Regions from separate parts of the Streptomyces sp. NPDC014764 genome, predicted to be linked through region 3. Evidence: riboswitches for the same ligand, from Rfam matches in the RefSeq annotation. Region 3 holds a riboswitch; each other region holds the start of a gene.
What was found. A riboswitch is a leader RNA that binds a small molecule or an ion and turns the genes downstream of it on or off. The one in region 3 is predicted to bind thiamine pyrophosphate.

Region 1 (3,269 bases), on a different contig from region 3:
TGCGCCCTTCGTGTACGTGTCACACAGTTCAGAAGCGAGGACCAGGGGGAGGGGGACGCTGCGTGTCGGTGTTAGGTGGCTATCCGGCAGGGCCGTCGGCCTGGGCTGTCGAGCGGTTTGGGCGGCATGCCGGCGCGCTTGCGGCTGCTGTCCCGGTGCAGCTCGCCAAGGCGCATGGGAAGGCTCACGCCGCGCATCTTGCCGCAGGGTTGAAGAAGCGGAGTCCGTACGGTGTCGCCCTTGCGGGCCTGGTGCGCGAGAACCTGGCGGAAACGGCTCGGGAGCTGGGGGAAGCCGTGCGAGACGTGCGCGGATACGAGTACGCGGTGATCAACGATCACGCACTCTTCCCGTACCGGTACTCGGACAGGCCGAGGCCGTTGGACCGAGCCCGATTGCCCGCCAATGCGTCGCCCACTCGGCATCGGCTGCTCCGGGCGCACGGGCCGCAGCCCCCGGAGGCCCTATTCGATGTCGATGAGGATCTGGCGACCGAGGAGTATCTGGGGCTGCACGAGGCGTTCGAGGAGCTGGGAGCTTGCACCCGGCTGGTCTGTGTGTTCTTCACGGCCGACGTAAAGAACGGCATCCATGCCATCCACTGGGGGGACGCCCACCTCGAACCAGACCGCACGTTCACTTGGCCCTACAGGGAGCAGCTCCCGATCGCTCCCGTGCAGGTGGAGTGAAGGGCGGTGGCGCCGCTGCTTGCACACAGGCGGTCGGGGACTCACTGAGTCCTGGGCCGTCCCTGGGCCGTCCGAGGCCGACCAACGCTGACAGTCGGCACCCACGGGTGACCACCCCCACCCCGCTCTGGCCTGGGCGCCCGGGGATGATCTGCGACACTGGTACAGCCATGCCTAAGCCCGGAGAACTTACATTCGTCGCGCCGCGCGGAGCCAAGAAGCCGCCGCGGCATCTTGCCGATCTCACGCCTGCCGAGCGCAAGGAGGCGGTTGTCGCGGTCGGTGAGAAGCCGTTCCGTGCCAAGCAGCTCTCGCAGCACTACTTCGCGCGGTACGCGCACGATCCGGAGCAGTGGACCGACATCCCCGCCGGTTCGCGCGGCAAGCTGCAGGAAGCGCTGCTTCCCGAGCTGATGAGCGTCGTGCGGCACCTGTCGACCGACCAGGGGACGACCCGCAAGACGCTGTGGAAGCTGTTCGACGGGACGCTCGTCGAGTCCGTGCTGATGCGGTACCCGGACCGGGTCACCATGTGCATCAGCTCGCAGGCCGGCTGCGGCATGAACTGCCCGTTCTGTGCGACCGGGCAGGCGGGGCTGGACCGGAACCTGTCCACCGCCGAGATCGTGCACCAGATCGTCGACGGCATGCGGGCGCTCCGCGAGGGCGAGGTGCCCGGCGGGCCCGCGCGGCTCAGCAACATCGTGTTCATGGGCATGGGCGAGCCCCTCGCCAACTACAACCGCGTCGTCGGCGCCATCCGTCGCCTCACCGACCCGGAGCCCGACGGCCTCGGCCTGTCGCAGCGCGGCATCACCGTCTCGACGGTGGGCCTCGTCCCGGCCATCCACCGCTTCTCCGACGAGGGCTTCAAGTGCCGGCTGGCCATCTCGCTGCACGCCCCCGACGACGAGCTCCGCGACACCCTCGTCCCCGTGAACACGCGGTGGAAGGTGCGCGAGGTGCTCGACGCCGGGTTCGAGTACGCGGCGAAGTCCGGGCGCCGGCTGTCCATCGAGTACGCGCTGATCCGGGACATCAACGACCAGGCCTGGCGCGGTGACCGGCTCGGGCGGCTCCTCAAGGGGCGTCCCGTGCACGTCAACCTCATCCCGCTCAACCCGACGCCCGGCTCCAAGTGGACCGCGTCGCGGCCCGAGGACGAGAAGGCGTTCGTCGAGGCGATCGCCGCGCACGGTGTGCCGGTGACGATCCGGGACACCCGTGGTCAGGAGATCGACGGGGCGTGTGGTCAGCTCGCCGCCACCGAGCGGTAGTCTGACCGGCGTCAACACATCTGCATATTCCGACAGGGGAGCGCCACAGCGCTGAGAGTGCGGCACCGGCCGCAGACCCTCCGAACCTGGCCCAGGTCATTCTGGGTAGGGAGATCGGTCATCACTCGAGCTGTTGCGCCCTGCCCGGGTCCCCGACCGGGGATCCAGGCAGGGCCGCGTCTCTTCCTGGTCACTCCAGGAGGAATCAAGTGGGCATCACCAAGAAGGTCACCGTCCTGGCCGTCGGGCTGGGGCTCGTCACGCTGTCCGCCTGCGGGTCGTCCGGCGGGACCGACGGCGGCGGCAGCGGCGAGGGCTCCAAGACGGTGACCCTCGTCAGTCACAACTCGTGGGCCGTGTCCGAGGACGTCGTCGCCGCCTTCGAGAAGCAGTCCGGCTACAAGCTCAAGGTCCTTGAGGACGGCGACGCCGGGCAGGCCGTGAACAAGGCGATCCTGACCAAGGACAACCCCCAGGGGGACGTCTTCTTCGGCGTCGACAACACCCTGCTGTCCCGCGCCCTCGACAACGGCCTCTTCCAGCCCTACGAGGCCAAGGACTCCGACCTGATCCTGCCCGAGTACCGGGTCGACGAGGACAAGCACCGGGTCACCCCCGTCGACACCGGTGACGTCTGCGTCAACTACGACAAGGCATGGTTCGAGAAGAAGGAGCTGACCCCGCCGAAGACCTTCGACGACCTGGTCAAGCCCGCTTACAAGGACCTCCTCGTCGTCGAGAACGCCGCCACCTCCTCGCCCGGCCTCGGCTTCCTGCTCGGCACCGCCGCCGAGTACGGGGACAAGGGGTGGGAGAGCTACTGGGAGAAGCTCAAGGACAACGGAGTCAAGGTCGTCGACGGCTGGGAGCAGGCGTACAACGAGGAGTTCTCCGGATCGGCCGGAGGCAAGGAGGCCAAGGCGGACCGCCCGCTCGTCGTGTCGTACGCCTCCTCGCCGCCGGCCGAGGTGATCTACGCCGACCCGCGGCCCGACACGGCGCCCACCGGCGTCGCCGAGGGCACCTGTTTCCGGCAGGTCGAGTACGCGGGCCTGCTGAGCAAAGCCGAGAACCCCGAGGGCGGCAAGGCGCTGCTGGACTTCATGGCCGGCAAGACCTTCCAGGAGGACATGCCGCTCAACATGTTCGTCTACCCGGTGCGTGAGGGCGCCCAGGTGCCGGAGGAGTTCGTGAAGTTCGGGCCGCAGGCCGAGGAGCCGCGGACCATGGACGCGGCGAAGATCGCCGAGAACCGTGACCAGTGGGTCAAGTCGTGGACCTCGCTCGTACTGAAGTGACCCCG
Region 2 (3,269 bases), on a different contig from region 3:
TTGTAGGTGATCACGCCGGTCTTCACGTCGTCCCGGTTGGGCAGCCCCAGGTGCTCCTTGGGCGTGACGTAGCAGAGCATGGCCGTGCCCCACCAGGCGATCATCGCGGCGCCGATGCCCGAGGTGATGTGGTCGTACGCGGGCGCGACGTCCGTCGTGAGCGGACCGAGCGTGTAGAACGGCGCCTCCTCGCAGATCTCCTGCTGGAGGTCGATGTTCTCCTTGATCTTGTGCATCGGGACATGTCCCGGGCCCTCGATCATGGTCTGCACGTCGTGCCGCTTCGCGATCCGGTTCAGTTCGCCCAGCGTGCGCAGCTCCGCGAACTGCGCCTCGTCGTTGGCGTCCGCGATGGACCCCGGCCGCAGACCGTCGCCGAGCGAGTACGTCACGTCGTACGCGGCGAGGATCTCGCACAGCTCCTCGAAGTGCTCGTACAGGAACGACTCCTTGTGGTGCGCCAGACACCACGCCGCCATGATCGACCCGCCGCGCGAGACGATGCCCGTCTTGCGGTTGGCGGTGAGCGGCACGTACGCGAGCCGGACGCCGGCGTGGACCGTCATGTAGTCCACGCCCTGCTCGGCCTGCTCGATGACCGTGTCCTTGTAGATCTCCCAGGTCAGCTCCTCGGCCTTGCCGTCGACCTTCTCCAGCGCCTGGTAGAGCGGCACGGTGCCGATGGGGACGGGGGAGTTGCGCAGCACCCACTCGCGGGTGGTGTGGATGTTGCGGCCGGTGGAGAGGTCCATGACCGTGTCGGCACCCCAGCGGGTCGCCCAGGTCATCTTCTCCACCTCCTCCTCGATGGAGGACGTGACAGCCGAGTTGCCGATGTTGGCGTTGACCTTCACCAGGAACCGCTTGCCGATGATCATCGGCTCGATCTCCGGGTGGTTGACGTTGGCGGGCAGCACCGCGCGGCCCGCCGCGATCTCCTCGCGGACCACCTCGGGGGAGACGTTCTCCCGGATCGCCACGAACTCCATCTCGGGCGTGATCTCACCCCGGCGCGCGTACGCCAGCTGCGTGACGGCCTTCCCTTCGCGGCCCCGGCGCGGCAGCCGCGGCCGGCCGGGGAAGACCGCGTCGAGGTTGCGCAGTCCCCCGCGCGGCGAGGTGTGCTTGATCCCGTCGTCCTCGGGACGGACGGGACGGCCCGCGTACTCCTCGGTGTCGCCGCGGGCGACGATCCAGTTCTCGCGCAGCGGGGCCAGTCCCCGGCGGACGTCGGTGTCGACGAGTGGATCGGTGTACGGGCCCGATGTGTCGTACAGGGTGACCGACTGCCCGTTGGTGAGGTGCACCTGACGGACCGGCACCCGCAGGTCGGGGCGGCTGCCCTCGACGTACGCCTTGTGCCAGCCGATGGACTTCCCGGCCTCCGCGGCCTCCGACGTCTCCGTCGGGTTCTGCGTGGAGGCAGACGTGCGTGCGTCCTTGTTGGTCATGAGACCTACTCCCTACGCCGGCATTACCCGGTAACAGGTTCGGCGGTCGACGCAGCGGTTTCCGTCTGGGGACGTCCCGTGTGAAACATCACCCGCTGTCGGTGATGTTTCACGTGGAACATCGCTGGGACGGAGGTCAGCGCCCTCTCAGCCCGGTGCTCCGAGCTCCCGCGTGTACAAAAGGTGCCTCCACGCTAGCGTCATTTCTGGCGCGCTGAACAGAGGGCCCCCCTCCTTCTTGCGATGATCGGTCGGTGACCTCGAACTCTCCGCCTCCGTACCCGCCGTCCGAGCCACCGCACGGTGCCGACGCCCAGCCCGGGCACGGCCCCGGGCAGTGGCACGGGCACGGTCCCGGGCAGGGACGCACGGGATCGCACGAACACACCGGTTCGCACCGGCGCTCGGCCACGCCAGGGACGCCGGGTGATCCCCCGCCCGCCACGAGCGGGCACGACCACGGCCAGGGTCATGCTCCGGTCCACAGTTACGGGCACAGCCACAGTCACGGCCCGGCCGCCCCCGTGTCCCGCCATCTCCGCAAGGTCATCGCCGCGGTTCTCATCCCGTTCACCGCGGCGGTCCTCGTCGGCCTGGCCGTGCTGTGGCCGGGTGGCGCCCCCGCCCACGAACGCACGGGCGTCGGCTTCGACCGCCAGACGCAGCAGGCCACGGTCACCGAGGTGGTCGCGGTGGACTGCGCCGCCGCGAACCCGTCTGCCGGCGTCCCGACCGGTGACACCTCCACCGCCGAGGGCTCCTCGGCCCAGCAGCAGGCGAACGGCACCTGCAAGAAGGCGACTATCCGGGTCGACACCGGCGAGGACAAGGGCCGGACGTTCACCGAGATCGTGCAGCCGGACCAGTCACGGCAGTTGAGCGAGGGCCAGGGGGTCGTCGTCGCCTACGAGCCCTCGGCGCCGGAGGACCTCCAGTACTCGGTCGCCGACGTGAACCGCCGCTTCCCGCTGGCGCTGCTGGCCGGTGTCTTCGCGCTCGCCGTGGTGGCCGTGGGCCGGCTGCGGGGCCTCATGGCGCTGGTCGCGCTGGCGGTCAGCTTCCTGGTGCTCAACTTCTTCATCCTGCCGGCGATCCTTCAGGGCTCGAACCCGCTGGTCGTGGCGGTGGTGGGAGCGAGCCTGATCATGCTGCTCGCGCTGTACCTCTGTCACGGGCTGTCGGCCCGCACGTCGGTGGCGGTGCTCGGCACCCTGGTCTCGTTGCTGTTGATCGGCGTCCTGGGATCGGTGTTCATCGGCTGGTCGGCCCTCACCGGCAACACCGACGACAACACCGGCCTGATCCACGGCCTCTATCCCGGCATCGACATGAGCGGCCTGCTGCTCGCGGGCGTCATCATCGGCTCGCTCGGCGTCCTGGACGACGTGACGGTCACCCAGACGTCCGCCGTGTGGGAACTGCACGAGGCCAACCCGGCGATGGGCCGCCGCGCGCTGTACCGCGCGGGCATCCGCATCGGCCGCGACCACATCGCGTCCGTGGTCAACACCCTCGTCCTCGCCTATGCGGGCGCGGCACTGCCGCTCCTGCTGTTGTTCTCCGTGGCGCAGAGCAGTGTGGGGACGGTCGCCAACAGCGAACTGGTCGCGGAGGAGATCGTGCGCACGCTGATCGGTTCGATCGGCCTGGTGGCCTCGGTACCGGTGACCACGGCCCTGGCCGCGCTGGTCGTGTCGGCGGACCGCCCGGCGGACCGCGCCCCGGTACCCGGGCAGACGGCGACGCACGACCAGGCCGTCGGCCGTGCGCCCGAACCCCGGCCCGCCATGGCGCGCGGCGGACGCGGCCGCCGCCGCA
Region 3 (3,269 bases):
TTGTCTCCGTCGATGAAGGCGGCGGGGACGTGCAGCGCGCGGTTCTCACCGCGGCGCACGGCGATGAGCTGGCCCTCCTTGACCAGCTGCCGGACGCGCGTCACCTCGACGCCGAACTTCTCGGCGATGTCGGGGAGGGTGAGCCAGGCGGGGACGAGAGCATCGATCTTTGCGTCAATCTCGGTCACGGGACAAGCCTGCCACCTGCCGCCGACAGTCGGAAGTCAGCCCCGTCCCAGCGCGTGGGCGAGTCGGTTCAGACCGTCGCCGACTTCAGCGGCCGCGCCGGGTCCGCGACCCGGTCCGGGTCCAGCGCGGCGCCCGACTCGATCAGCCGCCGCCCCTGCGCCAGGTCCCGGGGCCGCCCCACCGCGAGCAGCGCGGCCAGCCGGTCCCCGCGCAGCCAGCACACGCTCCACGCCGGGCCGGCCGGGTCGCCGCGCCACACCGTGCGATCGGCGTCCGCGTGGTGCCCGGCGTACTGCACGAACCGCCCGAACTGCTCGGACCAGAAGTACGGCACCGGGTCGTACACCACACCGCCCCCGTCCCCGTCGACGATGTTCGCGGCGACCGTGCGCGGCCCCTGGAGGGCGTTGTCCCAGTGGTGGACGAGGAGCCGCTCGCCGTAGCGGGCGGACGGGAACGACGCGCAGTCGCCGACCGCGTACACGTCGGGCAGTGAGGTCGCCAGGTGGGCGTCGGCGACGACCTCGCCGTGCGTGCCGAGGACGATCCCGGATCCGGCCAGCCAGGCGGTGGAGGGGCGGGCGCCGATGCCGACGACAACCGCGCCCGCGGGCAGCCGGGTGCCGTCGTCGAGGAGCACGGCGCCGGGCTCGACGCGCGCCACGCGCGCGTGGGTGCGCAGCGCGACGCCGGCCTCCGGGTACCAGACGGTCATCGGCGCGGCCACCTCCGCGGGCAGCACGCCCGCCAGCGGCCGTTCCTCGGCCTCCACGACGGTGACCGCGCAGCCCGCCTCCCGGGCGGCCGTGGCGAACTCGGCTCCGATCCAGCCGGCGCCGACGACCACGATGTCGTGCCGGCCGGCGAGCACCGGCCGCAGCCGTTCGGCGTCGTCCAGGGTGCGCAGCAGGTGCACGCCCGGCACGCCCTCCGCGCCGGGCAGCCGCAGCGGTTCCGCGCCGGTGGCGATCACCAGCACGTCGTACGGGACGGGCCCGGCCTCGGTGTCCAGCTCGTGGTCGCCGGGGCGCAGTCCGGTCACCTCGCAGCCCAGCCGCAGCTCGATCCCGAGCTCCTCGAAGTCCACGTCGAAGGCGGAGCTCTCGGCGGTGCCCAGCAGCACCGCCTTGGACAACGGCGGCCGGTCGTACGGCTGATGGGGCTCCGCGCCGATCAGCGTCACCTCGCCGGTGAAGCCCCGCTCCCGCAGCGCCACCGCGGTCTGCACGCCCGCCATGCCCGCGCCCGCCACCACCACCCGGCGCGGCGCGGCCCCTCCCGGTTCCTGCGTCTGCTCGCTCACCCGCTCACCATAGACACCCGTGCCCGCCGCACCGGACCGCTGCCGCGCGGGGTCCCTTACGGGCACGGCGCGGCGCGGGCTAGGGTGGCTCGCGTACACGCACTCGCGGGAGCCCGGACGGACCGGGCTGAGAGGGAGGCTGGCGGCCTCCGACCGTACGAACCTGATCCGGGTCATGCCGGCGAAGGGAGGGGCTGGACGCCCATGTCGCCCACGCGTACCTCAGACGTCCTCGTCGTCGGGGGCGGGATCATCGGTCTGGTGACGGCCTGGCGGGCCGCGCAGGCCGGTCTCGCCACGACGGTCGTGGACCCCGATCCGGGCGGGGGCGCCGCCCGGGTGGCGGCCGGGATGCTGGCCGCCGTCACCGAACTGCACCACGGCGAGCAGACGCTGCTCGGCCTCAACCTGGCCTCGGCCCGCCGCTACCCCGACTTCGCGGCCGAGCTGTCCGACTGCACCGGCCAGGACCTCGGCTACCGCCGCTGCGGCACCCTCGCCGTGGCGCTGGACGCCGACGACCGCGCCCATCTGCGGGAGCTGCACGCCCTGCACGAGCGTTCCGGACTTGACTCGCAGTGGCTGACCGGGCGGGAGTGCCGGCGCCTGGAGCCGATGCTCGCGCCGGGTGTGCGCGGCGGGCTGCGGGTCGACGGCGACCACCAGATCGACCCGCGCCGGCTGGCGTCCGCGCTGCTCACCGCCTGCGAGCGGGCCGGTGTCACGCTCCACCGCGCCTGGGCGGAGCGGCTCGTCGTCACGGGCGACCGCGCGACCGGCGTGGTCACGGCGGACGGCGGCGAGCTGGGCGCGGGCCAGGTGGTGCTGGCCGGCGGCAGCTGGAGCGGGCGGCTGGCGGGCGTCCCCGCGGAGGTGCTGCCTCCGGTGCGTCCGGTGAAGGGGCAGGTGTTGCGCCTGACCATGCCGGACCGCCCCGAGCCGTTCCTGAGCCGCACGGTGCGGGCGGTGGTGCGCGGCAGCCACGTCTACCTGGTGCCGCGCGAGAGCGGCGAGCTGGTGATCGGCGCGACCAGCGAGGAGATGGGCTGGGACACCACCGTCACGGCGGGTGGCGTCTACGAGCTGCTGCGCGACGCCCATGAGCTGGTCCCCGGCATCACCGAGCTGCCGCTGACCGAGACGATCGCCGGTCTGCGCCCCGGCTCCCCCGACAACGCGCCGCTGCTCGGCCCGACCCGCCTCGACGGGCTGCTGCTGGCCACCGGGCACCACCGCAACGGCGTGCTGCTGACGCCCGTCACCGGCGACGCCATGGCGCGGCTGCTGACCGGCGGCGGGTTGCCCTCCGAGGTCCTCCCCTTCACCCCCCGGCGCTTCGGCGCCCCCGTCCTCGCGGAGCAGTCCGTATGAACGACCCGGTCACCACGGTCACCGTCACCGTCAACGGCGAGAGCCGTCAGGTCCCGCCCGGCACGGCCCTCGACCTCGTGGTGAGGTCGCTCACCGCGGCGCCCTCCGGGGTGGCCGCCGCCCTCAACGAAACCGTCGTCCCGCGCGCGCAGTGGCCCGCCACCCCCCTGTCCGAAGGGGACCGGGTGGAGGTCCTCACCGCCGTCCAAGGAGGCTGACCATGGCCGACGATCCCCTCGTCCTCGGCGGGCGGACCTTCACGTCCCGGCTCGTCATGGGCACCGGCGGGGCGCCGAGCCTCGACGTGCTGGAGCGGGCGCTGGTGGCGTCCGGCACCGAGCTGACGACCGTCGCGATGCGGCGGGTCGACCCCTCGGTGCAGGGGTCGGTGCTGTCGGTGCTCAGG

Region 1: linked by a shared signal. The riboswitch ahead of ACF1AG_RS27585 (thiamine ABC transporter substrate binding subunit) and the one ahead of thiO (glycine oxidase ThiO) in region 3 are both predicted to bind thiamine pyrophosphate.
Region 2: linked by a shared signal. The riboswitch ahead of thiC (phosphomethylpyrimidine synthase ThiC) and the one ahead of thiO (glycine oxidase ThiO) in region 3 are both predicted to bind thiamine pyrophosphate.

The regions. Positions count from the first base shown of each region.
Region 1 covers NZ_JBIBXY010000015.1:92,781-96,049, forward strand. Annotated here, with positions in the region: gene ACF1AG_RS27575 (hypothetical protein) at 156-689, shown strand; gene rlmN (23S rRNA (adenine(2503)-C(2))-methyltransferase RlmN) at 860-1,966, shown strand; TPP riboswitch at 1,991-2,096, shown strand; gene ACF1AG_RS27585 (thiamine ABC transporter substrate binding subunit) at 2,176-3,264, shown strand.
Region 2 covers NZ_JBIBXY010000004.1:474,519-477,787, reverse strand. Annotated here, with positions in the region: gene thiC (phosphomethylpyrimidine synthase ThiC) at 1-1,451, opposite strand, end outside; TPP riboswitch at 1,444-1,633, opposite strand; gene ACF1AG_RS14060 (YibE/F family protein) at 1,706-3,269, shown strand, end outside.
Region 3 covers NZ_JBIBXY010000001.1:187,792-191,060, forward strand. Annotated here, with positions in the region: gene ACF1AG_RS00835 (Rv2175c family DNA-binding protein) at 1-188, opposite strand, end outside; gene ACF1AG_RS00840 (NAD(P)/FAD-dependent oxidoreductase) at 257-1,492, opposite strand; TPP riboswitch at 1,588-1,699, shown strand; gene thiO (glycine oxidase ThiO) at 1,697-2,863, shown strand; gene thiS (sulfur carrier protein ThiS) at 2,860-3,081, shown strand; gene ACF1AG_RS00855 (thiazole synthase) at 3,084-3,269, shown strand, end outside.